Regions from separate parts of the Streptomyces capillispiralis genome, predicted to be linked through region 2. Evidence: riboswitches for the same ligand, from Rfam matches in the RefSeq annotation. Region 2 holds a riboswitch; each other region holds the start of a gene.
What was found. Region 2 has a riboswitch for cobalamin ahead of FHX78_RS02860 ((2Fe-2S) ferredoxin domain-containing protein). Riboswitches for the same ligand answer to the same signal wherever they lie in the genome.
Positions count from the first base shown of each region.

Region 1: linked by a shared signal. The riboswitch ahead of FHX78_RS07170 (energy-coupling factor ABC transporter permease) and the one ahead of FHX78_RS02860 ((2Fe-2S) ferredoxin domain-containing protein) in region 2 are both predicted to bind cobalamin.
Region 3: linked by a shared signal. The riboswitch ahead of FHX78_RS27285 (cobalamin biosynthesis protein) and the one ahead of FHX78_RS02860 ((2Fe-2S) ferredoxin domain-containing protein) in region 2 are both predicted to bind cobalamin.
Region 4: linked by a shared signal. The riboswitch ahead of FHX78_RS11345 (ribonucleoside-diphosphate reductase subunit alpha) and the one ahead of FHX78_RS02860 ((2Fe-2S) ferredoxin domain-containing protein) in region 2 are both predicted to bind cobalamin.

Region 1 covers NZ_VIWV01000001.1:1,762,053-1,769,565, reverse strand. Annotated here, with positions in the region: gene FHX78_RS07190 (SDR family NAD(P)-dependent oxidoreductase) at 1-339, shown strand, start outside; gene FHX78_RS07185 (energy-coupling factor ABC transporter ATP-binding protein) at 737-1,573, opposite strand; gene cbiQ (cobalt ECF transporter T component CbiQ) at 1,570-2,319, opposite strand; gene FHX78_RS07175 (energy-coupling factor ABC transporter substrate-binding protein) at 2,327-2,758, opposite strand; gene FHX78_RS07170 (energy-coupling factor ABC transporter permease) at 2,755-3,465, opposite strand; cobalamin riboswitch at 3,496-3,678, opposite strand; gene FHX78_RS07165 (ABC transporter substrate-binding protein) at 3,880-5,469, shown strand; gene FHX78_RS07160 (ABC transporter permease) at 5,490-6,458, shown strand; gene FHX78_RS07155 (ABC transporter permease) at 6,464-7,351, shown strand; gene FHX78_RS07150 (ABC transporter ATP-binding protein) at 7,348-7,513, shown strand, end outside.
Region 2 covers NZ_VIWV01000001.1:753,690-761,202, forward strand. Annotated here, with positions in the region: gene FHX78_RS02850 (alpha/beta hydrolase family protein) at 1-758, shown strand, start outside; gene FHX78_RS02855 (VOC family protein) at 765-1,139, opposite strand; gene FHX78_RS02860 ((2Fe-2S) ferredoxin domain-containing protein) at 1,257-1,610, opposite strand; cobalamin riboswitch at 1,845-1,967, opposite strand; gene FHX78_RS02865 (antibiotic biosynthesis monooxygenase family protein) at 2,218-2,514, opposite strand; gene FHX78_RS02870 (cupin domain-containing protein) at 2,573-3,028, opposite strand; gene FHX78_RS02875 (NAD-dependent succinate-semialdehyde dehydrogenase) at 3,055-4,425, opposite strand; gene FHX78_RS02880 (CitMHS family transporter) at 4,473-5,768, opposite strand; gene FHX78_RS02885 (FadR/GntR family transcriptional regulator) at 6,140-6,853, shown strand.
Region 3 covers NZ_VIWV01000001.1:6,258,193-6,265,705, reverse strand. Annotated here, with positions in the region: gene FHX78_RS27310 (hypothetical protein) at 1-1,398, opposite strand, end outside; gene FHX78_RS27305 (alpha/beta hydrolase) at 1,567-2,694, opposite strand; gene FHX78_RS27300 (class II aldolase/adducin family protein) at 2,819-3,550, opposite strand; gene FHX78_RS36925 (hypothetical protein) at 3,632-3,787, shown strand; gene FHX78_RS27295 (inorganic phosphate transporter) at 4,012-5,265, shown strand; gene FHX78_RS27290 (hypothetical protein) at 5,297-5,518, shown strand; cobalamin riboswitch at 5,671-5,808, shown strand; gene FHX78_RS27285 (cobalamin biosynthesis protein) at 5,934-6,875, shown strand; gene FHX78_RS27280 (cobyric acid synthase) at 6,872-7,513, shown strand, end outside.
Region 4 covers NZ_VIWV01000001.1:2,759,812-2,767,324, reverse strand. Annotated here, with positions in the region: gene FHX78_RS11365 (bifunctional albaflavenone monooxygenase/terpene synthase) at 1-68, shown strand, start outside; gene FHX78_RS11360 (helix-turn-helix domain-containing protein) at 91-1,053, opposite strand; gene FHX78_RS11355 (hypothetical protein) at 1,162-1,383, shown strand; gene FHX78_RS11350 (ribonucleotide-diphosphate reductase subunit beta) at 1,408-2,421, opposite strand; gene FHX78_RS11345 (ribonucleoside-diphosphate reductase subunit alpha) at 2,421-4,787, opposite strand; cobalamin riboswitch at 4,909-5,083, opposite strand; gene FHX78_RS11340 (GNAT family N-acetyltransferase) at 5,096-5,602, opposite strand; gene mctP (monocarboxylate uptake permease MctP) at 5,681-7,309, opposite strand; gene FHX78_RS11330 (DUF3311 domain-containing protein) at 7,306-7,513, opposite strand, start outside.

The DNA.
Region 1 (7,513 bases), 1.0 Mb from region 2:
GGCATGCTGGAGCGCGGCACGGGGACGGTCCTGGTCACCAGTGGCGCGGGTTCGGGGCCGATCATCGCCCCCCACGTGGCGAACGTTCAGATCGCCACCGGCGGCATGCGCAACTGGATCCTCAATCTGCATGCCGCGCTCTCCGGTACCGGCGTCTACGCCGCGCACGTGGCGATCGCCGCCTTCATCGGCCAAGGCGGCCACGACTCCCAACCTCAGACGATCGCCGACGCCTACTGGCGGCTGCACACCGAACGCACCGAAGCCGAGCTGGTCGTCCAGGACCTGCCGGACGACTACCTGGAACAGGGCCTGGCGGACAAGTTCGTCGAGTCCTGAGCCCGCCGTTCAACGCCCGGCCGGGTCCGCTCGACGAGGCCGCCAGGCATCCGGGCACGGCCACCCCCACCACGTCCAGCCGCGTCGCGGGCACCGGCGGCGCAGCGGCGAAGACGCGTCCTGCCCGCCGACGGCCGAGGGGTGCGTCCGGCCCCTCGTCGGACGCACCCCTGCCGGGCCGCACTCCCCTGCGTGAGCGACGCCCCCGACCGGGGCACTTCCTCGGCCGCGGCCTTCCACTCGGGTGTCCGCCGCTCCGCACGGAAGCGGACCTGCGGGAAGCGGACTTGCAGGTCGCGGAGTCCTCGCCAGGGGATGCCCACGTTCCGGGCACGCGCGCGGGAACGGGCGCGCCGAGGGCGGTCCGGACACGGCCGGCACCGGCTCACCGGCGTGCTCATTCGCCCGCCAGCGCGGCCACCAGCTCCTCCGCCGTGCGGGGACCCGCCCCGGTGTCCGTCAACAGCCCGTACGCACGCAGCAGTCGGGCCGCCGCGACGCCCCACGGCAGCCGCAACCCCGCAGCCGCGAGCAGGTCCGTGCGGGCCAGCGTCTCGGTCGCCGGCCCGGTGTGCACGCCCGACGGGGTGAGCAGGGCCGCGTCGTCGGCCCAGCGCAGGGCCAGGTCCACGTCGTGCGTCGCCATGACAACCGTCGTGCCGTCCGCCCGCAGCCCGTCGAGGGTGGTGAGCAGGCGTTCCTGGCCGTCGGGGTCCAGGCCCGCCGTCGGCTCGTCCAGGATCAGCACGCGGGGCCGCATGGCGACCGCGCCCGCGATCGCCGTCCGCTTGCGCTGCCCGTAGGACAGCAGATGCGTGGGACGGTCGGCGAGGGCGGTGATGTCCAGGGCGGCGAGCGACTCCGCCACCCGGGCGCGTACCTCCGCGTCGGGCAGGCCGAGGTTCAGCGGTCCGAACGACACGTCCTGGCCGACCGACGCGGCGAACAACTGGTCGTCGGGGTCCTGCACCACCAGTTGTACGGTGGTGCGCAGCGCCGTCAGCCCTCTGCGGTCGTAGCGCACCGCCCGCCCCTCGACGGTCAACTCGCCTCCGCTCGGCCGCAGTCCACCGCTCAGCAGCCGCATCAGCGTCGTCTTCCCGCTGCCGTTGCGCCCGAGCAGGGCCAGCGCACGCCCCTCGCGCACCTCGAAGTCCAGGCCGCTGAGCACGGCAGGGCCGTCCTCGTACGCGAAGGACGCGCCCCGCAGGGCCACCAGGACGGACTCGCTCACGACAACGGCCTTTCCAGTACGAGGGTCAGGGCGGCCAGCGCCGCCAGCAGCGCCACGCTCAGCGCCGCGAACCGGACGGAGACACGGGCCTCGGGCACCAGCACGCGCAGGGTGCCGTCGTAGCCGCGCCCGGCGAGCCCGTTCTGCAACCGTGCCGCCCGGTCGAAGGACCGGACGAACGCGGTCGCGCCGAGCCCGCCGAGGGACCGCCAGGCCGCCGCCCGGGTGGTGTGCCCGAGCCGGGCCGCCTGCGCCTGCCGGATCCGGCGCACCGAGTCGAGCAGTAGGAAACTCATCCGGTACGTCACCAGCGCCACGTCGACGAGCGGCGCGGGCACCCCGGCGCGGACCAGGCGGGGCAGCAGGTCGGACATGGGGGTGGTGAACGCGAACAGCAGGACGCCGAGGGAGGCCGCCGACGTGCGCAGCAGCAGCTCCCCGGCGCGCGGCGGCCCGTCCGCGGCCCAGGACACGAACCCGTCCGGCCCGCCCACCCGCACCAGCAGCGGGAGCGCCCCGGTCAGGCAGAAGCCCAGCGGCACCCGGTAGGCGCGCCACAGCCGCCGGCCCGGCACGCCCGCCGGGCCGAGCAGCACCGCGAGCGCGGTGACCAGCACCAGGGCCGCGCCCGGCCAGGGCGGCAGCGAGATCGCGAGCAGGGTGAGCCCGAGTCCCAGCACGGCCTTGTCCACGGGATGACGGTGGCGCCAGCGGCTGCTGTGGGCCGCCGCGTCGATCGGCAGCACGGGGGGCTCAGTCCCCCCGCCGGGACGCGGCCCCGCCGCCCACGCCCCCGCCGGCCCCGGCCCCGGCCTCACCGGCCCCGGCCCCGGCCTCACCGGCCCCGGCGTCGGGCCCCGGTCCTTCCTCCCTCCGCGCGCGTGCCCGCGCCTCGCCCTGCCGCCGTCCGCGCCGCACCCCGAAGTAGTACGCGAGGACGCCCGCGCCGATCGCCGCCTGGAGGGCGAACAGCGCCGACTCGATCTCCCCGGACGGCGGTTCGTACAGGGGCGAGAACCACGGCTCGTAGTCCGGGTCGATCTCGGTGATCGCCGTCTCCGCCTCGGCGTCCGCGCCCGCGAACGGCTCCTCCTTGTGGTCGCCCAGTCCGAGCGCGAGCGGCAGCACCGCGAGCGCGGCCACGAGCACCAGCAGCAGGGTGTTGATCCTGGCGTTGCGGCTCATCGGGTCACCGCCCCCGTCGAGTCGGCCGTCGTCCGTCCGGCCGCCGAGGTCACCAGCACCCCGAGCCGGGTCAGCTCCCCCTTGCTCGACTGCACCAGCATGCGCATCACCAGCACGGTCAGCAGGCCCTCGCTCACCGCGAGCGGGATCTGGGTGACGGCGAAGATGGAGCCGAACTTGCCGAGCGCGCCCAGGAATCCACTGCCCGGGTCGGGGAAGGCGAGCGCCAGCTGCACACTGGTCACGCAGTAGGTCGCCAGGTCGGCGACGAACGCGCCGGAGAACACCGCCGGCATCAGCGGCACGCCGTACCGGCGCAGCAGCCGGTAGACGCCGTACCCGGCCCAGGGACCGGCGACCGCCATCGAGAAGACGTTGGCGCCCAGCGTGGTCAGCCCGCCGTGGGCGAGCAGCAGCGCCTGGAACAGCAGGGTGATGGTGCCCAGCACCGCCATGGCCGGCGGCCGGAACAGGATCGCGCCGAGCCCCGTGCCGGTGGGGTGGGAGCAACTGCCGGTGACGGACGGCAGCTTCAGCGCGGACAGCACGAACGTGAACGCTCCCGACGCGCCCAGCAGCAGGGTGCTCTCGGGCCGTTCCCTGATGTCACGGACGAGTGACCGGGCTCCGTGGACGACGAACGGCGCCGACGCGGCGCCCCAGGCGACCGCGTGCGCCGGCGGCAGAAAACCCTCGGCTATGTGCATGGCTCAGCAGACCCTCTCCAGCACCTCGTGGATGGTTGACGCGCCTTGGCCGGTCTCCTGGCTGACGGGTACCACCGCCCGTGCTCCGCCTTCCCGGGTCCCGAAGGACCCAGTGGCCGTCCGTGAGGACTGGAGCCGGACTTCCCGATCACAGTGGCGAGGGCCGCACCGGTATCGCACCGATTTCCCGTCACCAAGGCGTGGCGACAGTAGTGCCGGTTCCGGTCCGGTGACAAGCGGCCACGGGGGCGCGCGGACAGCGCCCGACGGCTCGCACCCCGGCGCACACCTGCGCACTTGACACGGGCGGCGCCGTCCGTCGAGGCCGTGGACTGAGGGGCCGCCGTCCTGGGTAGAGCCTTGCTGCACTTAATATGCAACAACGATTTTCAGGCATCAGGGATGTGAGGACCGATGACGACCCGACGAATACGGGGTGCCGCCGCGGCGATGGCCATGGCCGGCGCCGTCGCCGCCTGCTCGGCGCCGGGCGGCGGCGGCGAGGACGGCGGCGCGTCCGCCGCATCCGTCGTGATCGGGGTCCCGTCCGAACCGGACACCCTCAGCCCCCTGCTCGGCTACGGCAAGGACGGCAACTCCAAGATCTTCGACGGCCTCCTCGCCCGCGACGCCGCCATGGAACTGAAGCCCGCGCTGGCGAAGGCGCTCCCCGAGGTCACCGACGGCGGCCGCACCTACACGTACACCCTGCGCGAGGGCGTGAGGTTCAGCGACGGCGAACCGCTCACCGCCGACGACGTGGTCTTCACCTACCGCACCGTGCTGGACGACCGGACGAACAACACCGCCCGGAGCGAACTGGACGTCATCGACGAGGTCCGGGCGGAGGGCGACGGCAAGGTCGTCTTCACCCTCGACCACCCCTACGCGGCCTTCGCCGCCCGCACGGTCCTGCCCATCGTCCCCGAGCACGTCGCCGGCGGACAGGACCCCAACACCGGCTCCTTCAACACGAAGCCGGTCGGCACCGGACCGTACGTCCTCACCGGCTGGAGCAAGGGCGAAAAGCTCACCTTCAAGGCCAATCCGGACTACTGGGGCGGCGCGCCGAAGGTGAAAAAGCTCACCATGGCGATCATCGCCGACGACGACGTCCGCGCCACCCGGCTGCGCTCCGGCGACCTCGACGGAGCGACCCTCCCGCCCAACCTCGCCGCCACCTTCAAGGGCGACGACGACAAGAAGACCTACCGGGCGACCTCCTACGACTTCCGCGCCGTCACCCTGCCCACCGGCGACCCGGTCACCGGCGACACCGCGATCCGCCGCGCCCTCGACCTCGCAGTGGACCGCGAGGCCATGGTCGACAAGATCCTCGACGGCGCCGGCCGCCCCGCCTACGGACCGCTGCCCGTCGACGACCCCTGGTTCGCCGACGGCATCGAACGCCCCCGGGACCTCGCCGAGGCCGGCAGGATCCTCGACGCGGCGGGCTGGAAGCCCGGCAAGGACGGCGTCCGCGCCAAGGCCAACCGCCCCGCCCGGTTCACCCTCTACTACCCCTCCGGCGACAAGGTCCGCCAGGACCACGCCCTCGCCTACGCCTCCGACGCCAAGGAGGCCGGCATCGACGTCCGCGTGGAGAGCGCCACCTGGGAGGTCATCGAACCCCGGATGAAGCACGACGCCGTGCTCGCCGGCTTCGGCAGCACCGGCGACCCCGACTTCGGCCTCTACACCCTGCTGCACTCCTCCCTCGCCGGCGACGGCTTCAACAACATGGCCCGCTACGACAACCCGGCCGTCGACCGGGCCCTCGACACCGGCCGCCGCGCCCAGGACGCCAAGGCCCGCGAGGCCGCCTACGACACGCTCCAGCGCGAACTGGTGAAGAACCCCGGCTACACCGTCCTCACCCACATCGACCACCTCTACGTCCTCGCCGACCGCTGGGAGGGCCTGACCACCCAGACCGAACCGCACGAGCACGGCTTCGCCAGCGGCCCCTGGTGGAACGCCGAGGACTGGCAGCCCCGCGCATGACACCCCTGCCCTGGGCGGCGATGGCACGACTGACGGCACGGCGGGCCCTGTTCGCCGTGCCCGTCCTCCTCGTCGTCACCTTCGGCGTGTTCGCCGTGGCCGCCGCCTCCCCCTTCGACCCCGTCAAGGCCTACGCCGGCACCGCCGCGCTCGGCGCCGACCAGGAGACCCTGGACCGGCTGCGCGACAACCTCGGCGTGGACCGGCCGTTCGCCGTCCGCTGGTGGGACTGGCTCACCTCCGCGCTCGGCGGCGACTTCGGCCGGTCCACCGTCATGCGCCAGCCGGTCGCCGAGGTCATCGGCGAACGCCTGGTGTGGTCCACGCTGCTGTGCGCCGTCGCGTTCGCCGCGGCGGTCCTGCTCGGCACCCTGCTCGGCGTGCTCGCCGCCCGCCGCCCCGGCTCGCTCCTCGACCGCACGGTCACCTCCCTCGCGTACTCCCTGGAGGCGGCCCCGGTCTTCTGGATCGCCCTGCTCGCCATCTGGCTGTTCGCCCTGAACCTGGACGTCCTGCCGGCCGGCGGCCTCACCGACACCGGCAGCGACCACGTCACCGCCGGCCAGGTGGTGAGCCACCTCGTCCTGCCCGCCGGCGTCCTCGCCGTCTCCCAACTGCCCTGGTTCATCCTGTACGTCCGCCAGGGCGTCGGCGACGCCCTCGCCGAGGACCCGGTGCGCGGGGCCAGGGCCCGCGGCCTGGCCGAACGCACCGTCCTGCTCGGCCACGCCCTGCGCAGCGGACTGCTGCCCGTCCTCACCCTGATCGGCTCCCGCGTCCCCGAACTCATCACCGGCGCCCTGCTGGTGGAGACCGTGTTCAGCTGGCCGGGCATCGCCGCGGCCACCGTGGAGGCGGCCACCGCCGTCGACTTCCCGCTGCTGGCCGCGCTGACCACCCTCGCCACCGCCGCCGTCCTCGCCGGAAACCTGCTCGCCGACCTGCTCTACGGACTGATCGACCCGAGGGTGAAGCTGAATGAGATGTGACTCCCATGGCTGACACCACCGCCGACACCAAGCACACCGCCTGGCGCTCGCACGGCACCGCCCGCCGCTCCACGCACACCCTCCGGCTGCGCGTCTCCGCCACCCTCGTCGCCGTGACGGTCCTCGCGGTCCTGCTCGTACCGCCCCTGGTCCAACTCGACCAGCAGAGCGTGGACCTGGCCGCCAAACTCCTGCCGCCCAGCTGGGACCACCCCTTCGGCACCGACGACGTAGGCCGCGACCTGCTGCTGCGCTGCGTCTACGGCCTGCGGGTCTCCCTGCTGGTCGGCGTGGTCGCCGCGCTCACCGCCACCGTGATCGGCACCGCCGTCGGCGCCACCGCCGGGGCGCTCGGCGGCTGGGCCGACCGCGCGGTCATGCGCCTCGTCGACACCCTCTCCTCCGTCCCGCACCTGCTGCTCGGCGTCTTCATCGTGGCCATGTTCCGCCCCGGCGTCTGGCCGGTGGTGATCTCCGTGGCGCTCACCCACTGGCTGTCCACCGCCCGCATCGTCCGCGCCGAGGTCCTCTCGCTGCGCTCCCGCCCCCACCTCGACGCGGCCGTCTCAGGCGGCGCCTCCCGGTGGCGGGTGACCGTACGGCACCTGCTGCCCGCCGTACTGCCGCAGGCCGGGCTCGCCGCCGTCCTCATGGTGCCGCACGCCATGTGGCACGAGTCGGCGCTGTCCTTCCTCGGCCTGGGCCTGCCCGCCCACACCGCCAGCCTCGGCACCCTCATCCAGGGCGCCCGCGGCTCCCTGCTCGCCGGACAGTGGTGGCCCACCCTCTTCCCCGGCCTCTTCCTGATCGTCCCCACCCTCGCCGTCGCCGGACTCGCCGGTGTCTGGCGGGAGCGGATCAGCCCCCGCCGCCGATCGGAGCTCATGCTGTGACCGAGCGACCCCCCGTCCTGTCGGTGCGCGGCCTGTCGGTGCGCTTCCTGCTGCCCGGCGGGCGCCGGATCGCCGCCGTCACCGACGCCCGCTTCGACGTGCGCCCCGGCGAGTGCCTCGCCCTGATCGGCGAGAGCGGCTGCGGCAAGTCCGTCCTCGCCT
Region 2 (7,513 bases):
ACGCACCGCTCGTCGACGTCTGGGCCGCCCACGGATTCGTGGTCGTCCAGCCGACCCACCTCACCTCCAGGACGCTGAGCCACCTGGTCGCCGACGCCCCCGGAGCGCCGTTCTTCTGGCGCTCGCGCTCCGAGGACATGTCGCACATCCTCGACCGGCTCGACGTGATCGAGAAGGCCGTGCCGCTGCTCGCCGGGCGGATCGACCACACCCGGGTCGCGGTCGCCGGGCACTCGTTCGGCGGCTTCACCTCCAGCCTCCTGCTCGGCGCCCGGGTCACCGACCCCGACGAGGGGGGAACGGTGAGCCTCCGCGACCCCCGGATCACGGCGGGCGTGCTGCTCGCCGCACCCGGCAGGGGTGACGTCCTGAACGGACCCATGGCCGACTCGCTGCCGATCTTCCGGACCATCGACTTCTCCACGATGACCACGCCCGCGCTGGTCGTCGCCGGCGACGAGGACGACTCCCGGCACTTCACGGACAGGGGGCCGGACTGGCACGTCGACCCCTACACCCTGGCCCCCGGGCCCAAGAGCCTGCTCACCCTGTTCGGCGCGGAGCACGGGCTCGGCGGGATCGCCGGATACGACGCCGCCGAGACCACCGACGAGAACCCCGGACGGGTCGCCGCCCTCGCCCGGCTCACGGCGGCCTACCTCCGTACCCGACTCCGTCCCGGCGACCCCACCTGGCAGGCCATGTGCGAGGCTCTGGCGGCCGACCCCGATCCGGTGGGACGGGTCACCTCCAAGTAGGCCCGCTCAGTGGAGGCAGAGGCAGAACGGGTGGCCGGCCGGGTCCGCGTACACGCGCCAGTTGGTCCCCGGGCGGATCTGGTCCGTCCGCTCCAGCACGGTCGCGCCGAGGGCGAGCGCCCGCTTCTCCTCGCCGTCGAGATCGTCCACGTCGAAGTCCAGGTGCAGTTGCTGCGGGCGCTCCTGACCGGGCCATTCGGGCGGTCGGTAGCCGTCCACCCGCTGGCAGGCCAGCGGTGTCCCCTCGAACCCGTGCACCTCGACCCAGTCGGGATCCTCCGGGTGCGGGACCGCCCGGCCACCGAGCAGATCCGCGTAGAACCGCGCGAGCCGTACCGGATCGGCGCAGTCGAGCGCGACCGCCTGCATCTTCCGAATCACTTCCGCCACTCCTCGCTCTCCGGCCGCTTCCGCGGCCCCCGTACGGGAGGGTCGTACCCGTCGCCGGGGCGGGCATGCCCGGCGGTGCGCCGGACCGCCGCCGGGACGGGACGCGGATCAGGGCAGCGGTCGTCCGGGGGTGCGGCGCTGTGCCGGTGACAGGGTGTAGAGGTCGAGGATGTCCGGCAGGGGCGCGATGCCGGGGCCTCCCGCGCGGACCCAGGCGGCGATGTCCTCGGTGGCGTCCGGGTCGTTGACCAGCCCCAGCCACACCGGCCGGCCACCGGCGGCACGGCCCTCGGTGGAGGGCTGTACGACGACGACGTTGGCCTGCTCGCAGACGTCGAGGCAGTCGGAGACCCGTACCGGTGCCGCCTCGCGCAGACGGTCCGTCTGGGCCGTGTGGTCGACGCCGGTCACCTTGGGGCTGCCGCAGCAGCAGTCCCGGCACACGACGATGCGGCACGGCACCGAACCGGTCGTCACCTCACCGGTGTCCGTGCCGCGGGCCACCGGTCCGCCGGCCAACGGTCCGCCGGCCAACGGTCCGCCGGCCACGGTTCCGTCGGTCATCGTTCCGTCGGTCATCGTTCCGTCGGTCATCCGGGCGTCCGGCGTTGCTCCGGGCTGTGGCGCGGGCATGGGGCGCCGCTCCTCTCTCCGGGGAGATCCGCCCCGGTGGTCCGTCGAGGAGGCGACCGCGTGAGTCTCCTGGCTCTCGGGTCGATGCTCGTCCCGGCCTTCCCGCCGGTGCCCCGGGCGGTGGCGCGTCGGGATCCGCTCGCCGATCACAGTGGCGGGACCGCGCCGGATTCGCACCGGCTTCCTCGTCCGCCGTCGCCCTGTCGCCCGACATCCTCCCATCACGGGCTCCGGCCGCACCACCGGGCCTCCACCGCGTCGGCGGCGTCCGGCGGCCTCGGCGGCCCGTCCCATACGGACGTGGAGCCGGGCGAGTTGGTGCTTCGCCCGGGTGCCGGACGGGTCGGTGAGGACGGCGTGGTCGAGGAGGGTCACGGCGAAGCGCAGGTAGGGGGCGGTTCCCGTGCGGGAACCGCCCCCCTTCGTGCGTCTCACCTCACGGTGCGAGGACGGAGACGACGTGTTCGACCTGCGGCGGTGCGGCGAAGTGCGGTCCGGCCAGGGCCCGCCAGCGGGCGAAGCCCTCGGAGGCGCGGAAGGTGACGATGTGGTGCTCGACCGTCTCCCACCGGACCGTCAGCCGGTAGCGGGAGGGGTGTTCGACACTGCGGAGCAGGTCGACCCCGTGGCAGCCGTCGGCCGCGAGGAAGTGCGGCACCGCCTCGGCGACGGCCCGCTCGAACTCCTCCTCCTGGCCCGGGCGGATCTCGATCCGGGCGATCTCGGTGATCACGGTGGTGCTGCTCTCCTGCTTCTCGGGGCGTCGGGGCGTCGGGGTGCTGTGGTGCGGTTCAGTCGCGGGGCTCGGCCGCGGCCCTGGCGTGCTCGGCGTCGACGCGCGCGGTGACGCCGGTCTCCACGAGGGTGCGGGTGGCGTCGACGGAGGCGTAGATCCACAGGATCCGCATCGGCTCGGTGGCGGAGGCGTTGCGGAAGCGGTGGGGCGTGCCGGCGGGGACGTAGGTGGTGTCGAAGCGGGTCACGCGGTGCTCGGTGCCGTCGATCTCGACGATGGCGTCGCCTTCGAGGATGGTGACGCTCTCCGGGCAGTTGTGGGTGTGCAGGGCGATGCCGGCGCCGCCCTCGAAGAGGGTCTGGCCGGTGAGGAAGACCTCGGCGCCGACGGCCCGGGTGACCAGGGGGATGGTGCGGGCGCCGCCGCCCCGGCTGAACGCGGTCAGTTCGGCGGGCCGCAGGACGGCGGGCGGGAAGGAGGCGAAGCAGGGCTCGTCGGTGGGGCAGTTCACGCTGTGTTCTCCAGGTAGCGGGGTGGTCAGGCGGCCGGGCCGATCCAGACGGTCTTGGTGTTGACGAACTCGCGGATGCCCTCGGCGCCGAGTTCCCGGCCGTAGCCGGACCTCTTGATGCCGCCGAAGGGCAGGCGCGGGTCGGAGGCGACCATGCCGTTGACGAAGACGGCACCGGCGTCGAGGACGCGGGTGAGCCGGCGGGCCCGGTCGAGGTCGCCGGTCCACAGGGCGGCGCCGAGGCCGTACTCGGTGCGGTTGGCCAGGGCGATCGCCTCGTCGGCGTCGGCGACGCGGGTGATGGCGGCGACGGGTCCGAAGGTCTCCTCGTCGAAGGCGGCCATGCCGGGGCGGACGTGGTCGAGGACGGTGGGCGGGTAGTGGCAGCCGGGGCCGTCCGGCACCTCGCCGCCGAGGGCGAGGACGGCACCGGCGTCGACGCTGCGCCGCACCTGGTCGTGCAGCGTGTCGCGGAGGTTCGCGCGGGCCATGGGGCCGATCGCGGTCTCCGGGTCGGTCGGGTCGCCGGTCCTCAGGGCCGCCGCCGCGGCGGTGAACGCCGCCACGAACCGGTCGGCCACGGCCTCCTCGACGATGAACCGCTTGGCGTTGACGCAGGACTGTCCGGCGTTGGTGTACCGGGCCCTGACCGCGGTGGCGGCGGCCGCCTCGACGTCGGCGTCGGCGAGGACGACGAACGGGTCGGAGCCGCCGAGTTCGAGGACCTGCTTCTTCAGTACGGCCGCGGCCTGGGCGGCGACGATCGCGCCGACCTCGGTGGACCCGGTGAGGGTGACCGCGGCGACGCGCGGGTCGGCGATGAGGCCGGCCACCTGGTCCACCTCGATCAACAGGGTCCGGCACAGGCCCTCGGGGGCGCCCGCCGCGCGGACGACCTCCTCGACGGCGAGGGCGCACTGCGGCACGTTGTTGGCGTGCTTGAGCAGGGCGCCGTTGCCGGCGGCCAGGGCGGGGGCGGCGAAGCGGAAGAACTGCCAGAACGGGTAGTTCCACGGCATCACCGCGAGGACCACGCCCAACGGGTCGTAGACGACGGCGCTTTCGGCGGCGTCGGAGGCGACCGGCCGGTCGGCGAGCTGCTCCGGAGCGTGTTCGGCGTAGTACTCGCAGGTCAGGGCGCACTTGTCGATCTCGGCACGGGCCTCGGTGATCGGCTTGCCCATCTCGGCGGTGATCAGCGCCGCGTAGGTGTCCCGGCCCTCGCGCAGGACGCGCGCCATCTCCCGCAGCAGCGGCGTGCGCTCGGTGATGTCACGCCGGCGCCAGGCGGCCTGGGCCTCGGCCGCGGCGTCGAGGACGCCGTCGACCTCCTGCGGCGACTGGGGGCTGTAGCGGGCGAGTTCGGTGCCGGTGGCCGGGTCGGTGGAAAGGATCATGAGGGTGTTTCTCCGGTGTGCTCGGGGTTTCCGTGCGGGGGCGCCGCTCAGGTGACGCTGATGGCGCCGGTGACGACGGCGAAGACGATGTAGGCGAGGGAGACGGGGACGCCCCAGCGCAGGGCGAGCTTCTGGAAGTCGCCGAGTTCGGCCTTGACCAGTCCGAGCAGGACCCACAGGGGTGCGCTGGTCGGGCCCATGCTGTGGAGGATCTGGCCGATGGCGCCGGCGCGCGCGACCTGGTTGGCGTCGATGCCGTAGTGGGCGGCGGACTCGGCGAGGACGGGGACGACGCCGAACCAGTAGGCGTCGTTCGACATGAAGAAGCCGAGCGGGAGGGCGAGGACCGCGGTGAACAGCGGGATGGTGCTGCCCCAGGACTCCGGGACGATCGCCAGGGCCGCGTCCGCCATCGCCTTGATCATGCCGGAGTCGGTCATGATGCCGGTAAAGACGCCGGCGGCCAGGACGAGGATCATCACCGGGACGGCGTTGGCGGCCTGGCGCTTGATGAGGTCCTGCTGGTCGCCGATGGCGCGGATGTTGACGAGCAGCGCGATGACGAAGGCGACCATGAAGAGCACCAGCAGGTCGGCTACTTCGAGGATGAGCAGCACCATCAGCAGCAGGGTCAGGGCGGCGTTGAACCACAGGCGCCAGTCGGCCTTGACCGGTTCGAACGCCTCGCCGGAGGCGATCTCCAGCTTGTAGGCGGCGAGCTTCTCCGGGTCGATGGTGCGGCGCTCGCGCAGGCCGAGCCAGTAGGCGACGGCGATGATGGCCAGGCTGGTGAGGGCCATGGGGCCGATCATGTGGACGAAGTACTCGGTGGCGCTCAGGTGCAGGACGCTGATGCCCCGGGTGGCGGCGCCGCCCCAGGGGGTGGTGCCGGAGATGGTGCCGAGCGCCATGGTGGCGAGCGTGGCGAGGACGAGGGGGTTCATGCCCAGGCGCCGGTAGATGGGCAGGAACGCGGAGCAGATGATCATGTAGCTGGTGGTGCCGTCGCCGTCCAGGGCGACGAGCAGGGCGAGTACGGCGGTGCCTACGACGATCTTGACCGGGTCGCCCTTGGACAGGCGGATGATGGCCTGGCAGACCGGCTCGAAGAGCTTGACCTCCATCATCAGGCCGAAGTAGAGGACGGCGAAGAGGAGCAGGGCCGCGGTGGGCGCGACGGTGTCCAGACCGTTCATGATCATGTCGCCGAGCTTCGCGCCCTTGCCCGCGACGAGGGCGGCGGCGATCGGGGTGAGCATGATGGCGGTGAACGCGGAGAGGTGCTTCCGCATCACGAGCAGCATGAAGCTGCCCAGGGTGGCGAAGCCGAGGACGGCGAGCATCGTTGCTCCTTGGGGCAGGGCTGTCGGCCGCCGGTCGGACGGCGGCGCGGGACGCGTGGGGATCAGTGCCTGTCGGTTCGGGGGGTGACCGGCAGCGCACGCGTGGCCGTCCCCGGCTCGTGCGTGGGATGGGTCATGGTGCGTGCGGCTCCTGTACGGCGGTTCGGCGGGCGCACGGTCGCGGCGGGCGGCGGCCCGGTGGGGGCGGTCAGGAGTGCGCCTGACATGGCGGGGAGGTGGCTCGGTCCTCCGGGACGGCTGCTCCGGGAGGGGGCGGCTCCACCCACCACAGGACCGGACAACCGGTTTACCGGATTGCCGGTAGGTAACTAGAATCCAGCCATCGCGTCAATACCGAAGTGAGGAATTCGATGGCCGAACTCGCCAGAATCACCGTCGAGCCGCGCGAGCCGCTGGCCTCGGAGGTCTCCCGCCGCCTGATCGACTACCTGATGTCCGGCGAGGTCCAGCCCGGCGAGCGCATCCCGTCGGAGCGGCGGCTGACCGAGATGCTGGGGGTGAACCGGCCGACCGTGCGCGAGGCGATCAAGTCGCTCGGCTTCCTCGGCCTGCTGGAGATCCGCCAGTCCAGCGGGACGTACTTCCGCGGCGCGGACTCCGACGTGCTCTACCGCCTGTTCGAACTGGGGCTGGTGCTGGGCGAGCAGGGCGCCCGGGACATGGTGCAGGCCCGGGCGGAGCTGGAGGTGATCGTCGCCGGCCTGGCCGCGCAGGCGCGTGACGAGGCGGGCGTCGAGCTGCTGCGGGCCCGGCTGACGGCGATGCGGGAGTGCCCGGACGAGGAGTTCCCCGAGGCGGACACCGCCTTCCACGCGGCCCTCGGCGAACTGGCCGGCAACACGGTGCTGCGGGACATGCTCAAGGGCATGCGGGCGATGATCCAGCGCGGCTGGGTGGAGCGCACCGGCACCGTCCGCTCCCGCGAGGTGGCCTACGACGACCACGTCCCGGTCTACGAGGCGGTCGCCGCCGGTGACCCCGAGGCCGCCCGGGCGGCGATGGCCCGCCACATGGAGGGCGCGTCCCGCCGCCTGATGCAGGCCCTGGAACAGCGGGAGGCGTAGACGGGGGGCGGCTGCGGTCGGCCCCTGGGGGCTGTGGGCGGCTGGCGCCTAGGGGCCGGGGGCGGCTGGCGCCGGGGGCGGCGGGGTGGCGCCTGGGGTGGCGGGGGCGGCCGAGGCGCGGTGAGGCGCCGGGATGCGGCGGAGCGCCGGGGGGCGTTCGAGGCGCAGTAGGGCGCCGGGCACGGCAGGACATCGGGGGCCCGGGGCTCGGCAGGGCCGCCGGGGTTGGCCGTCGCCGAGGCGCGGCGGGGCGTCGTCGCCGAGGGAGGCCGAAAGCGAGGCACGGCAGGACACCACGGGCCGGACAAAGCCCGGACGCGGCAGGGCGCCGTAAGGCGGGCCGCCTGCGACGACCGGCGGCCCCCTTGCGGAAGTCACCCGGCCCCTACGGGAGTCACCGGCGGGCGGTGACCGCCCATGGAAGCCGCCGGACCCCCGGGCCGCCGACGCGGGCCGATGGCCGCCTACGGAAGCCGCCGGGCCACCCACCGGGGTCCATGGCCACCTAGGGTGCCCAGCAGGCCGCCCCTGAAGTGCCCGGCGGACCGCCACCTACGGCGCCCAGCACGCCGCCCCCGCGGCCCCCAGCGCGTCCTCACCAGCACAACCGGTTGACCGGTTGACCGGTCGGGCCTACAGTGGCGGCGCGGCAACGCGACG
Region 3 (7,513 bases), 5.5 Mb from region 2:
CAGGACCTGCACGGTGCGCGGGTGGCCGACCGCGCGCACCTCCTGGAGCAGCGCGGGGACGGTCGGCTGCACCGCGGACTCCAGGTGCCGGACCAGCAGCGGGGCCTCACCGTGGTCGGCGACGGCGGCGGCGGTGTCCACCCACAGCCAGGTCGCCTCCTGACGGGTGAGGACCTCGTGGGCGTCCTCGGGGTCGGCGCCGTCGTGCTCGGCGAGCCACAGCAGGGCGTAGGGGCGCAACGTCGGCTCGTCGAGGGCGGCGCGCACCTCGGGCTCGGCGGGGGCGCCCACGACGCGCAGCGCCTCGAAGGCGAGGCCGCGCAGCAGGGCGTCCTCGCCGCGGGCGGCGGCGATCAGCTCGGTGACGGCGCTGCCGACCGGGCGGGCGGCGAGCCAGGCGCGGTACTCGGCGCGGGCGGCGTTGGGGCGCAGCTGGGCGCAGCCGCGCAGCATGTCCTCGGCGCCCTGCTCGATGTTCCCGGCGGGGCTCTGCGCGGCGACGCAGATCTGCTCCAGCTTGACCCACACCGCCCAGCTGCCCAGCGGGGTGAGGGTGGCCTGCCCGTCGCCGTAGGTGAGGGCGCCGACGGAGGCGAGGGCTTCGAGGGCCCAGTCGAGCAGCGGTGCGAGCGGGGCGTCGGCGGCGGCCGGCTCGGGCGGCGCGGGGCGCGGCCGCTGGAGCGGGGTCCCGGACGGGCCGTCGGAGGCTGCGGAGGCGTCGGCCGCGGGCGCCTCGGCGTCGGCCGCCTCGGGCTGCGGGGCGTAGTCGATCTCGCAGCGCTCCGTACGGAGCTCGGTGACGCGCTGCTGCAGCAGGTCGAGGAGCTGGGGCACCGGGACCGGGCCGGCGGACAGCTGGAGGAAGGAGAGCACCTGCGGCATGGCCGTGACGACCTCGGCGACGGCGGCGTGCTCGTACTCCTCGGGCTCCGGGTGGGCCAGCGACCAGGCGTCGCAGAGGGCGACCCAGCCGCGCAGCACGGCGCTGTCGTCACGGTCCCAGGCGCGCAGCCGCCAGCCGGGGCGGGCGCTGTCGCCGTGCACCTCGATGAGGCCGGCCAGCCGGGCGGTGTCCCAGTCGGCGCGGACCTGAGCGACGGTCAGCCCGAGGGCGTGGGCCGCCCGTTCGGCGGTCGCGTCGGAGAGGGTGGCCTTGCCGTCGGTGGTGGCGCTGTCCCCGCCGGGGCCGAGGGCGGCGTCGGCCCAGCGGGCGACGCGGGCCGCGGCGGCCAGACCGGAGCGTGCCATTCTGGCCAGCTCCGCCGGTGCGGGGGTGCCCTCCGGGGGGCGCGGCGCGGGGCGGCGCGGGCGCCGCTGGTTGATCGCTGCGGGGGCGGCGGCCAGGGGTCGCGGGCGGACAAGTCGAAGCCTGGAGTCGCGCGGGATACGGGACGTCACGGGTGCAGTCTTCCGGTTGACGGTCCGAAAACCCAAACGGAATGCGGACGAGGGCCCGGGAGCGGCCCGCGCGGCGGCCCCGGACGCGGTCGGAGGGAGGGAATCAGGCCACTGGTACGGCGATAAACGGAATCCTCGGCACCGGCCGTGGGCCGTTCGGGGGCACGGTCACATCAACGGGGTGAGGAAGCGCCTCAGGGCCTCTTCGTAGGCCTGCGGGTCGGCGTTCCACATGGCGGCGTGGGGAGCGTCCGCGACGGTGTGCAGGGTGATGGTGTTCGGGTGGTCGGCGGCGAGGCGGCGGGAGAAGCGCCAGGGGGCGACCGTGTCGTCGGGGCCGTGGAAGATCTGCGTGGGGACGGCGACCCGGTCCAGGTGGACGGCGCCGGGGCTGCGGTCGCCGTACAGGCCCGTGCGGCCCTGGGCGGCGCGGACGGCGAGCGGCAGCAGGACGCCCGGGGTGCGGCCGGCCGCGGCGAGGGCGCGCAGGGTCGCCTCCCAGTCGAGCACCGGGGAGTCCAGGACGAGCCCGGCGACGTGGGCGCGGACGTCGGAGCGGGCGGCGGCGCGCAGCGCCATGGTGGCGCCGGTGGACCAGCCGTACAGGACGACCTGCCGGGCGCCCGCGCGCACGGCGTGGTGCATCGCCGCGTCGAGATCGCGCCACTCGGTCTCGCCGAGGTGGTGGAGGCCGTCCGGGGAGCGGGGTGCGCCGGGGTCGCCCCGGTGGGCGGGGGCGAGCACCGGGAAGCGGTGACGGTGCAGGACCTCCATGAGGTTCATGGTGTGTTCCCGGGTGGTGCCGATGCCGTGGACGGCGATCACCCAGGTGTCCCGGGCGGCCGGCACGAACCAGGCGGGCAGGGAGCCGAGTTCCCCGGGGATGTCGAGGTCGGTGTGGTCGAGGCCGAGGGCCGTGCGGGGGTCGCCCACGTACAGGTTGGGGGTGAACCAGGCGCGGTCGCCGGGTTCGAGGGTGCCGTGGGTGACGCACTCCAGGCTGCGGACGACGGTGTCGGCGCTGTGCACGGTGTCGTCCCGCACGGGTCCGACGACCGCGTGGAAGCCGTCACCGGCGAGGCCGTAGCGGCCGGGGCGCAGGGCGGCGAGGTCCCGGGTGAGGCTGACCCGGCCGGCCGCGGTGGAGTGCACGGTGAGGCGGGGTTCGGTGGGCAGGGGTCTGCCCGGGGGCATCCGGAGGGCGGCGTCGCTGGCGAACCGGCCGGCGGCCACCGCGGCGGCACCGGCCCCTATCACGGCGGTGACGGCAGCGGCCGTCGCTCTGGCAGTGCGCACGTTCTCCAGTGTCCTGTCGGACGGCACGACCGGCCAGTGGGCACCCGCGCGGCGCCGGCGCCCGCACGCCCGCCCGCACGCCCCCGGGTCGCGGCCGTCCGGGCGCTGGTTCCGGCCCCCGCCGTCAGCCCCGCTGCCCGTACCCCCGCAGGCGCTCGCCCACCTCCGTCAGCTGCTCCGGGGTCAGCAGGCGCGGGGACAGGCCCGGGACCGAGGAGGCGGTCAGCCAGACGCGGCACATCCACTCCAGCTGGGCCGTGCGGTCGTAGGCCTGGGCGAGGGTCGTGCCGTGGGTGACGGTGCCGTGGTTCTGCAGGAGGCAGCCGGTGCGGCCGTCGAGGGCGCGGAGCATGTTCCCGGCCAGCTCGTCGGTGCCGTACGTCGCATAGCGGGCGACCCGGACGGGGCCGCCCAGTGCCGCGGCCATGTAGTGGATCAGCGGCAGCTCGTCGACGAGCGTGGAGACGGCCGTCGCGTGCACGGCGTGCGTGTGCACCACGGCGCGCGCGCCGGTGGTGCGGTAGACCGCGAGGTGCAGGGGCAGCTCACTGGTCGGCACCAGCGAGCCGAGGACCTGCCGGCCGGTGAGGTCGACACCGGTCACGTCGTCCGGCGTCAGCCGGTCGTACGGCACTCCCGACGGAGTGACCAGGACCGTGTCGCCGACCCGCACCGAGACGTTGCCGGAGGTGCCCACGACGAGCCCGTCGGCGACGGTCCGGCGCGCGGTCTCGACGAGGTCCGCCCAGGCGCGCGCCTCCTCCTCGGGCACACGCCTCCCCCGCGCGTCCCCCACGCCCCGGGCGCCACCCCCGGCGTCCCCCGCTTCCCGTCCGCCCCGCCGCTGCTCAGCCATGCCGCGATCCTGCCAGGCAGGCCGTCGGCCCCGCCTGCGCGTCCGCCGTCCGCCGGCCGTCGGCCGTCGCGCCAGAAGGGCGTGGACCGGCCGTCCGCCGAGGCCGCGGGCGCCCGCTTCGTCCACGTCGAGGCGACCGAGGCCACCACCTACCGCGACCCCCGCTGCGCCCGGCGGCACCAGGGGTCCCGCCGGGCCGGCCGGCCCGCCGCGCGGCGCGGGCACCCTCCCGAGTGACCGGAATCTCTTCCACGGCTCACTCGATCGGCTGAAGCGGTGCGCCGCGGGCGCCCGCCCCGCCGGGCACGGGGCAGCCCAGGGGCACGGCGGGCGACCCCCGCCATCCGGCGGAGCGGCGACCCCCTTTTACGGTCACCACGACGCCCATTCCAGTTCATCTTCCGTTCACCCTGGTTACCTACGGTCGACCAGCCAATGACCTCGAACGATTGCCTGGGTAAATGGAAGGCTTCTCGCTGATCCTCGCGATTGTGGTGGTAACCGCACTCGCGTTCGATTTCACGAACGGTTTCCACGACACCGCGAACGCGATGGCAACGACCATTTCGACCGGTGCGCTCAAGCCCAAGGTCGCGGTGGCCATGTCCGCCGTGCTGAACCTTGTCGGCGCCTTCCTCTCGGTGGAGGTCGCCAACACGATCTCCAAGGGCCTCGTCGACGAGGCCGGCATCCGTCCCGAGGTCATCTTCGCCGCGTTGGTCGGCGCGATCCTCTGGAACCTGCTGACGTGGCTGGTCGGTCTGCCGTCCAGCTCCTCGCACGCCCTCATGGGCGGCCTGATCGGCGCCACCGTCGCCTCCGCCGGCTTCGGCGCGGTGCACGGCGACGTCCTCGTCACCAAGGTCCTCATCCCCGCGATCGCCGCCCCGCTGGTGGCCGGCCTCGCCGCGATGCTCGCCACCCGGCTGACCTACCGCCTGGGCCGGAAGGCCGACGGCAAGGCCTCCGAGAAGGGCTACCGCGCCGGGCAGATCGCCTCCGCCGGCCTGGTCTCGCTGGCCCACGGCACCAACGACGCCCAGAAGACGATGGGCATCATCACCCTCGCCCTGGTCGCCGGCGGCACCCTCGCCCCCGACTCCGACCCGCCCATGTGGGTCATCCTCTCCGCGGGCATCGCCATCGCGCTCGGCACCTACCTCGGCGGCTGGCGCATCATCCGCACCATGGGCAAGGGCCTGACCGACCTCCAGCCGCAGCAGGGCTTCGCCGCCCAGACCAGCGCCGCGACGGTCATCCTGGCCTCCTCGCACCTCGGCTTCTCGCTCTCCACCACGCATTCCGTTTCCGGTTCCGTGATGGGCGCGGGCCTGGGCCGCAGGGGCGGCGTCGTCCGCTGGTCGACGGCCACCCGGATGTTCATCGCCTGGGGCCTCACCCTGCCCGCGGCGGCCCTGGTCGCGGCGCTCGCCGAGTGGGTCTGCGGCTTCGGCGACTGGGGCACCGCCCTCGTGGCCGTCTTCCTGGTCGCCTCCAGCGCGGCGATCTGGAAGATCTCCCGGCGTGAGGTCGTCGACCACACCAACGTCAACGACCACGACGTCCCCGGCGAGGAGCCCTCCGGCGTGGTGACCCAGGCGATCGCCGCCGTCACCCCGCCCCCGGCCGGCACCGTGACCGACGAACTCGCCGCCTCCATCGCGGCCCCGGCGTCCACGGACCCGGCGGCCCCGCAGGCCAAGACCACCGTCTGACCGCGCCCCGGTACGAAGGAAGAAGAGCACCATGAAGATCGACTGGGCGGCCCTCGGCTCCGTGTTCGGCGTCAGCCTCGTGGTCACCGTGGCCCTGGTGGCCCTGTTCACCCTCGGCATCAACGGTCTGTCCCGCCAGGAGCGGGCCGCAGCCCAGGGCCGGTCCGCGGCCCTGGCCGTCACCGGCGCCTACGCCTGCTTCGCGGCGTGCGCGGCGGCGGTGGCCTACGGGATCTACCTGATCATGGCCTGACCACCCGAGCGTCTCCGTCCGACGGGCGGTGCGGGAGCCCCGGCACCCGCACCGCCCGTCGGCGTGTGCGCACCCCGCCCGCCGTCACCCACCGGAACCCCTCTGTGGGCCTCAGCACACTTCAGCCCCGCAGGTCAACGGCAAGTTGACGGCCCTTCCGGGGCCGTGGTGGACTGCCTCAGCCAATACGGCGGCAGGAGAGGAAGCCGGTGCGAATCCGGCGCGGTCCCGCCACTGTCACCGGGGTGCACACCCCGGGAGCCAGGAACTCTCACCGCCGGTCTCGTCGAACCAGGGCGCGGACACCCTGAGTGAGGACCCAACGCCATGCGCGGCTGCCCGTCGAGGTCGATCAGCGACGCCCCGCCCCTCCCCGGGGCCACCCCCTCCTCCGGAACACCGGCCGGCTGACCCCATGGGTGCCGATCGCGTCTTCGCGTACGGCGCCGCCGCCGGCCTCCTCGGCGACCTGCTGCTCGGCGATCCCCGCCGCGGGCACCCGGTCGCCGCTTTCGGGCGGGCCGCGGCCGCCGTGGAACGAGTGCTGTGGCGGGACGACCGGGGCCGGGGCGCCGTGCACACCGCCGTGTGCGTCGGCGGGACCGTCGCGCTGGGAAGCCTTGCCGCACGCCTCGTGCGCTCCTCCCCCGCCGCCTCCGTCGCCCTGACCGGCGTCGCCACCTGGGCCGTCGTCGGCGGCACCTCGCTGGCCCGGGAGGCCCGTGCCGTCGCCGCGGCGCTGGAGGCCGGGGACGTGGAGGCGGCCCGGGCCCGGCTGCCGCACCTGTGCGGCCGCGACCCCCAGGCCCTGGACGCCGACGGGATCGCCCGCGCGGTGGTCGAGTCCGTCGCCGAGAACACCTCCGACGCCGTGGTCGGCGCCCTGGTGTGGGGCGCCGTCGCCGGGGTGCCGGGCCTGCTGGGCTTCCGCGCCGTCAACACCCTGGACGCGATGGTCGGCCACAAGTCCCCCCGCTACCGCCGCTACGGCTGGGCCTCCGCCCGCCTCGACGACGTCGCCGGATGGCCCGGGGCGCGGCTGACCGCCGTACTCGCCGCGCTCGCCGGACCGGACCCGCGCGGTGCCGTGCGGGCGTGGCGGACCGACGCGCACCGGCATCCGAGCCCCAACGCCGGTCCCGTGGAGGCGTCCTTCGCGGGCGCGCTCGGGGTGCGGCTCGGCGGCACCCTCTCCTACGGCGGGCGGGTCGAGCACCGGCCCGCCCTCAACGGCGGCGGCCGGGCCGTGGCCGTGTCCGACATCGAGCGGGCGGTACGGCTCTCGCGGCGGGTCGGCTGGCTCGCGCTCGGGGCCGGCGTCCTCGCGCGGAGCGTCATGAAGGGACGTGCATCGTGAGCGGTGGGGGTCTGCTGGTCGCCGGGACCACCTCGGACGCCGGCAAGAGCGTGGTGACCGCCGGGATCTGCCGGTGGCTGGTGCGCCAGGGCGTGAAGGTCGCGCCGTTCAAGGCGCAGAACATGTCGCTGAACTCGTTCGTGACCCGGGAGGGCGCCGAGATCGGGCGGGCGCAGGCGATGCAGGCCCAGGCCTGCCGCGTCGAGCCGACCGCGCTGATGAACCCGGTGCTGCTCAAGCCGGGCGGCGAGCAGTCCAGCCAGGTGGTGCTGCTGGGCCGGCCGGTCGGCGAGCTGAGCGCCCGCGGGTACCACGGCGGGCGCCAGCAGCGGCTGCTGGGCACGGTGCTGGACTGTCTGGAGCAGTTGCGGGGCACGTATGACGCGGTGATCTGCGAGGGGGCCGGCAGTCCGGCCGAGATCAATCTGCGGCGGACGGACATCGTCAACATGGGCATCGCCAGGAACGCCGGGCTGCCCGTGCTCGTCGTCGGCGACATCGACCGGGGCGGCGTCTTCGCGTCGTTCTTCGGCACCGTCGCCCTGCTGTCCCGCGAGGACCAGCAGTTGGTCGCCGGGTTCCTGGTGAACAAGTTCCGGGGCGACGTCTCGCTGCTGGAGCCGGGTCTGGAGATGCTG
Region 4 (7,513 bases), 2.0 Mb from region 2:
ACGACGATCTGCGCATCGGCGTCACACTGCACCCCAACCGGCTGCTGCTGAGGCCGGTCGCGCGGTGAGACCCCGCCCGCCGGCGGGCGTTCAGGCGGCCTCCGGGCCGCGGAACGTCCGCCGGTAGGCGTGCGGGGTGGTCCCCACGGCGCGGACGAAGTGGTGGCGCAGCGCCGCCGCGTTGCCGAAGCCGGTGCGGCCCGCGATCGCGTCCACCGTCTCGTCCGTCGCCTCCAGCAGCTGCTGCGCGAGCAGCACCCGCTGGCGCAGGATCCAGCGGTAGGGCGTGGTGCCGGTCTCCTGCTGGAAGCGGCGGGCGAAGGTGCGCGGGGCCATGTGGGCGCGGGCGGCGAGCTGCTCGACGGTGACCTCCTCGTCGAGGTGCCGCTCCATCCACACCAGCACCTCGGAGACGGTGTCGCCCCCGGACCGCGGCAGCGGACGCTCGATGTACTGGGCCTGCCCGCCGTCCCGGTGCGGGGGGACGACCATGCGCCGGGCGATTCTGTTGGCCACCTCCGGGCCCTGCTCCTTGCGCACCAGGTGCAGACAGGCGTCGATGCCGGCCGCGGTGCCCGCGGAGGTGATCACCGGGTCCTCGTCGACGTAGAGGACGTCCGGTTCGACCGTCAGATGGGGGTACTGCCGGGTCAGCGCGTCCGCGTGCTTCCAGTGCGCGGTGACCCGCCGGCCGTCGAGGAGTCCCGCCGCGGCGAGCACGAACACCCCGGAGCAGACGCTGAGCACCCGGGCGCCCCGGTCCACGGCCCGGCGCAGGGAGTCCAGCAGCTCGGGCGGGAACTCCCGCGAGACGTAGGAGGAACCGGCGGGCACGGCGATGAGGTCGGCCGTCTCCAGCCGCTCCAGGCCGTGCTCGACCTGGAGCGTGAAGCCGGTGTTGCTGCGCACGGCGGGGCCGTCGGCCGAGGCGACTGCGAAGTCGTAGACCGGCAGCCCGTCGTCGCTGCGGTCGACGCCGAAGACCTCGCACACGACGCCGAGTTCGAAGGGGTTCACGCCGTCGAGCAGGACGGCGGCCACGTTGCGGAGCATGGCTCCAGTGTGCCCCGCCGTTGGCAGTAAATCGAGGGTCCACGGCAGTCCTGCCACTGCCGGTAAGGAGTGTTCGGCGTGACAGTGGTGTCCATGGAAACAACACGCATGGAAGCACTGACCGCGATGCTGGGCGTTCTCGGCCTCTTCGTCTTCATGGTCCTGCCCGCCGTGATCGGCCTCGTGCGCGAGCGGCGGATCGACCGGCAGATCCGGCGGGCCGAGGCCGCCCGCGCCGCCGCCGAGCACCACGGCCGCCCGGCCGCCACCGCCGGACGGTCCCGCCCCGCGCAGGGCGCCGCCCCCCACCGCACCGCACGGGCGGCGTGAGGCGGCGCCGGGGCGCGCGCCCGGCTAGAAGTCCTCGTCCAGGTCGACCGTGCCCTCCACGGCGACCTGGTACGCGGACGGGCGCCGCTCGAAGAAGTTCGTCAGCTCCTGCACGCCCTGCAGCTCCATGAAGGAGAACGGGTTCTCCGAGCCGTACACCGGCGCGAAGCCCAGCCGCTGGAGCCGCTGGTCCGCGACGCACTCCAGGTACTGCCGCATCGACTCGGTGTTCATGCCCGGCAGCCCGTCCCCGCACAGGTCGCGCGCGAACTGCAGCTCCGCCTCGACCGCCTCGCGCAGCATGTCGGTGACCTGCTGCCCGAGTTCCTCGTCGAACAGCTCCGGCTCCTCCTTGCGCACGGTGTCGACCACGTCGAAGGCGAAGGACATGTGCATCGTCTCGTCGCGGAACACCCAGTTGGTGCCGGTCGCCAGACCGTGCAGCAGGCCCCGGCCGCGGAACCAGTAGACGTAGGCGAAGGCGCCGTAGAAGAACAGGCCCTCGATGCACGCCGCGAAGCAGATCAGGTTCAGCAGGAAGCGCCGGCGGTCGGCCCGCGACTCCAGCCGGTCGAGCTTGTCCACCGAGTCCATCCACGTGAAGCAGAACTCGGCCTTCTCCCGGATGGACGGGATGTTCTCCACGGCCGCGAAGGCCGCCGCCCGGTCGTCCGGATCGGGCAGGTAGGTGTCCAGCAGGGTCAGGTAGAACTGGACGTGCACCGCCTCCTCGAAGAGCTGCCGCGACAGGTACAGCCGCGCCTCGGGGGAGTTGATGTGCTTGTAGAGGGTCAGCACCAGGTTGTTCGCCACGATCGAGTCACCGGTGGCGAAGAAGGCCACCAGCCGCCCGATGAGGTGCTGCTCCGCGGGGGTCAGCTTCGCGAGGTCCGCCACGTCGGAGTGGAGGTCGACCTCCTCCACGGTCCAGGTGTTCTTGATGGCGTCCCGGTAGCGCTCGTAGAAGTCGGGGTAGCGCATGGGGCGCAGGGTCAGTTCGAAGCCCGGGTCGAGCAGGTTCTTCGGTTCGCTGGTCATCACTGGCAGGCCTCGCAGGACTCGGGGTTCTCAAGGGAGCAGGCGACGGCCTCGGGATCGGCCGGCTGCTGGACGGGCACGGTGGTGGCGCGCGCCGCGCGGGCGATCCGGGTCGCCGGGCGGGAGCGCAGGTAGTACGTGGTCTTCAGGCCCTGCTTCCAGGCGTAGGCGTACATCGAGGAGAGCTTGCCGATGGTCGGCGTCTCCAGGAACAGGTTCAGCGACTGCGCCTGGTCGAGGAACGGGGTGCGGGCGGCGGCCATGTCGATCAGACCGCGCTGCGGGATCTCCCACGCCGTGCGGTACAGCCCGCGCACCTCCTCGGGGATCCACGCGAAGTCCTGCACCGAGCCGCCCGCTTCGCGCAGCGCCTCACGGGTGCGCGCGTCCCACACGCCGAGCCGCTTCAGGTCGTTCACCAGGTACGAGTTGACCTGGAGGAACTCACCCGACAGCGTCTCGCGCTTGAACAGGTTGGACACCTGCGGCTCGATGCACTCGTACACGCCCGCGATCGACGCGATCGTGGCGGTGGGCGCGATCGCCAGGAGCAGCGCGTTGCGCATCCCGACGGCGGCGATCCGGGTCCGCAGCGCCGCCCAGCGCTCCGGCCAGGCCAGGTCCGTGTCGTAGTGGTCGGGGTGCAGCACGCCCCGGGCGGTGCGGGTCCTCTCCCAGGCGGGCAGCGGGCCGTCCCGCTCGGCGAGGTCGGCGGAGGCCTCGTAGGCGGCGAGCATGATCCGCTCGGCGATCCTGGTGGACAGGGCCTTCGCCGCGGGCGAGTCGAAGGGCAGGCGCAGCTGGAAGAAGACGTCCTGCAGCCCCATCGCGCCCAGGCCGACCGGACGCCAGCGGGCGTTGGAGCGGCCCGCCTGCTCGGTCGGGTAGAAGTTGATGTCCACGACCCGGTCGAGGAAGGTGACGGCCGTGCGGACGGTCGCGTCCAGCCGCTCCCAGTCGATGTCACCGGCCGCCGGGTCGACGAACGCGCCGAGGTTGACCGAGCCCAGGTTGCAGACCGCCGTCTCCCCGTCGTCGGTGACCTCCAGGATCTCCGTGCACAGGTTGGACGAGTGGATCACGTGACCCGGCTCGGCCGTCTGGTTGGCGGTGCGGTTGGCGGTGTCCTTGAAGGTCATCCAGCCGTTGCCGGTCTGCGCGAGGGTGCGCATCATGCGGCCGTACAGCTCGCGGGCCGGGAGGGTCTTCCGCGCCAGGCCCTTCGCCTCGGCCGCCCGGTACGCCGCCTCGAACTCCTCGCCCCACAGGTCGACCAGCTCGGGCACGTCCGCCGGGGAGAACAGCGACCAGGGCGCGTCGGCGTTCACCCGGCGCATGAACTCGTCCGGCACCCAGTGCGCGAGGTTCAGGTTGTGCGTGCGGCGGGCGTCCTCACCGGTGTTGTCGCGCAGCTCCAGGAACTCCTCGATGTCGGAGTGCCAGGTCTCCAGGTAGACCGCCGCCGCGCCCTTGCGCCGCCCGCCCTGGTTCACGGCGGCGACCGAGGCGTCCAGCGTCTTCAGGAACGGGACGATGCCGTTGGAGTGCCCGTTGGTGCCGCGGATCAGCGAACCCCGGGAGCGGACGCGGGAGTAGGCGATGCCGATGCCGCCGGCGTGCTTGGAGAGACGGGCGACCTGGTGGTAGCGGTCGTAGATCGAGTCCAGCTCGTCCCTGGGGGAGTCCAGGAGGTAGCAGGACGACATCTGCGGGTGCCGGGTGCCGGAGTTGAACAGCGTGGGGGAGGAGGGCAGGTAGTCCAGGCGGCTCATCAGGCCGTAGAGCCCGGCGACCTCGTCCGCCGCGCGCGCGGTGTCGTCCTCGGCGAGACCGGCGGCGACGCGCAGCAGGAAGTGCTGGGGCGTCTCGACGACCTTGCGGGTGACCGGGTGGCGCAGCAGGTAGCGGCTGTAGAGGGTGCGCAGGCCGAAGTAGCCGAAGCGGTCGTCGGCCGACTCGTCGACGAGCGCGTCGAGTCGGTCCGCGTGCAGCCGGACGAACGCGGCGGTCCGGTCGGCGATCAGACCCTCGCGGTGCCCGGTCGCGACGGACCCGGTGAACGACGTGACGCCCTGCGAGGCGGCCTCGGCGCGGATGCCGATGGTCAGGAGGCGGGCGGCGAGCCGGGAGTAGGCCGGGTCCTCGGAGATCAGCCCGGCCGCGGCCTCGGTGGCCAGCTCCCGCAGCTCCGCCTCGTCGGCTCCGGCGGACCGGCCGCGCAGCGCGGCGGCGGCGACCCGTCCGGGGTCGGCGTCGGGCAGGTCGGCGGTCAGCTCGGTCAGGGTGCGCAGCAGCGCGGCACCGGGGCCGCCGCCCTCCTCGGTCACGTCGGTCGCTGAAGCCGGATCGGCTGGCGCGATGGTCACGTGGGGCTCTCCCTCGCTCGGCAGGGGGCCTCACGAGGGCAGGGGGCAGCACACGAGCGCACGGGGCGTCGCGTCCACCGGCCCATCCCACGAGGCCCGGACGTCAGGCACCCGGACCGGACGGCCGGGCGCACTGTCGGCAGGTCCTCGGACTGACGCCCATGCGCTCCGGCAGGCGGGCGGGCATGGGTACACCGTTGCGGGACAGTTCCGGATTCGCACCGGATTCCCCTGCGGCGACAGCGAGCATGAGCATACATCTTGTGCCGGGTGTCGCCGACAACCCCATATGTTGTGTCGCGCTGCTTTCAGAGCGTCAACTCATAGGTGAGGAGAGTGATGTCGTCCAGCTCCGGCAGGGGGTTCCAGTCGCGCGCGGGGGTGCGGGTGAAACCCAGCCGTTCGTAGATGCGGTGGGCGGAGCGCATGGTGCGCTGGGTCGACAGCACCACCCGTACGCAGCCCTCGGTGGCCCGCGCCCGGTCGACGCAGGCGCGCACCAGGGCCTCCCCGGCGCCCCGCCCCCGGCCCGCGCGGGCGACCGCGAGCATCCGGATCTCCGCCTCGCCGGGCCGGGCTATGTCGGCCATCGGCCCGCCGTCCGGCACGAAGGTCACCCCGCCCAGCAGCGCCCCGCCCTCCACGGCGACCAGCACCTCGGCGGCGGCCGCCCGCCCCGCCACGTCCCTGAGCACGTCCAGGTACGCGTCGCTCTCCCCGAAGTCCAGCAGCCCGTCCAGCAGATAGGCCCGCGCGGTGATCTCGCCCAGTTCCCCGTACTCGCCGGCCACCACCGGCCGGATGACGATGTCCATGAGGGGAGTGTGCCGGACGGGTACGACGACGGGCCGCCGGATTTCTCCGACGGCCCGTCGCCCGGTGCCCGCGAGGGGTCAGTGCGTGCTGCCCGCCGTGGCCGGCGGGAGCTCCACCTCGACGCCGGGGTCGCCCGCGTCCGCCGTGTAGTCCTGCGGCTTGGTCTCGTCGACGCCCTCGGGCGCCTTGACGGCCCGCATGACGAAGGTGAGGACCACCGTCACCAGGACGTTGATGACGAAGGCGGTGAGACCGATGTAGCCGATCTCGCCGATGCCCGGGATCTCCTTGGCCGAACCGCCGAAGTGCTTCTGCGTGGGCGAGGCCACCCCGTAGGCGGCGACCGTGCCGTAGATCATGCCGACCGCCCAGCCGCCGATCAGCGCCCAGCGGTGGAACCAGCGGGTGAACAGGCCGCCCACCAGCGCCGGGAAGGTCTGCAGGATCCAGATGCCGCCGAGCAGCTGGAAGTTGATCGCGACCGTCTTGTCCATGGTCAGGACGAAGACCAGCGCGCCCACCTTCACCAGCAGCGAGACGATCTTGGAGACCTTGGTCTCCTGCGCCGGGGTCGCGTCCGGCTTGATGAAGTCCTTGTAGATGTTGCGGGTGAACAGGTTCGCCGCCGCGATCGACATGATCGCCGCCGGCACCAGCGCGCCGATGCCGATCGCCGCGAAGGCCACGCCCGCGAACCAGTCCGGGAACATGTTCTCGAACAGCTGCGGGATCGCCAGCTGGCCGTTGCTGACCTTCACGCCGGCCGCGATCGCCATGAAGCCGAGCAGCGCCAGCAGACCCAGCATCAGGGAGTACAGCGGCAGGATCGTGGTGTTGCGGCGGATCACCTCACGGCTGCGCGAGGACAGCGTCGCGGTGATCGAGTGCGGGTACATGAACAGCGCGAGCGCCGAGCCCAGCGCCAGCGTGGCGTACGTCCACTGGCCCGCCTCGCCCGGCACCAGCGCACCGCGCGGCGCGCCCGTGGCCGGGTTGGTCTCGCTGTACGCCTCCCGCGCGGAGGCGAAGATCTCGTCGAAGCCGCCCAGCTTGATCGGGATGTAGATGATCGCCACCGCGATGACGAGGTAGATCAGCGTGTCCTTGACGAACGCGATCAGCGCGGGGGCCCGCAGCCCCGACGAGTACGTGTACGCCGCCAGCACACCGAACGCGATCAGCAGCGGCAGGTCCTTGATGAACCAGTTGGTGTCCTCGCCGCCGCCGACGCCCATCACGTCCAGCACGGCCTGGATGCCGACCAGCTGGAGCGCGATGTACGGCATCGTCGCCAGGATGCCGGTGAGCGCGACCGCCAGCGACAGCCCCTTGGAGCCGAACCGGCCGCGCACGAAGTCGGACGTCGTCACATAGCCGTGCTTGTGCGACACCGACCACAGCCGCGGCAGGAAGGTGAAGATCAGCGGGTACACCAGGATCGTGTACGGCACCGCGAAGAAGCCGGCCGCGCCCGCCGCGTAGATCGCCGCCGGGACGGCCACGAAGGTGTACGCGGTGTACAGGTCGCCGCCGAGCAGGAACCAGGTGACCCAGGTGCCGAAGGAGCGCCCGCCCAGGCCCCACTCGTCGAGGCTGTTCTCGTTCTCGGCCTTGCGCCACCGCGCGGCCAGGAAGCCCATCGCGGTGACCAGCAGGAAGAAGAAGATGAAGACGGCGAGTGCCACGCCGTTGACGCCCTCGTTCACTGGGCCGCACCGCCCTTCGAAGCGGCACGGCCGCGCTGGTCACGCTGCCAGAGCTTGTACGCGACCATCGTCAGCAGGGTGGAGATCAGCACCCACAGCATCTGGTACCAGTAGAAGAACGGGATGCCGATGAACTGGGGGTCGGTCTTCGCGTAGGACCCGACCCACAGCATGGCCACGAACGGTGCGACGAGACAGAGGGCG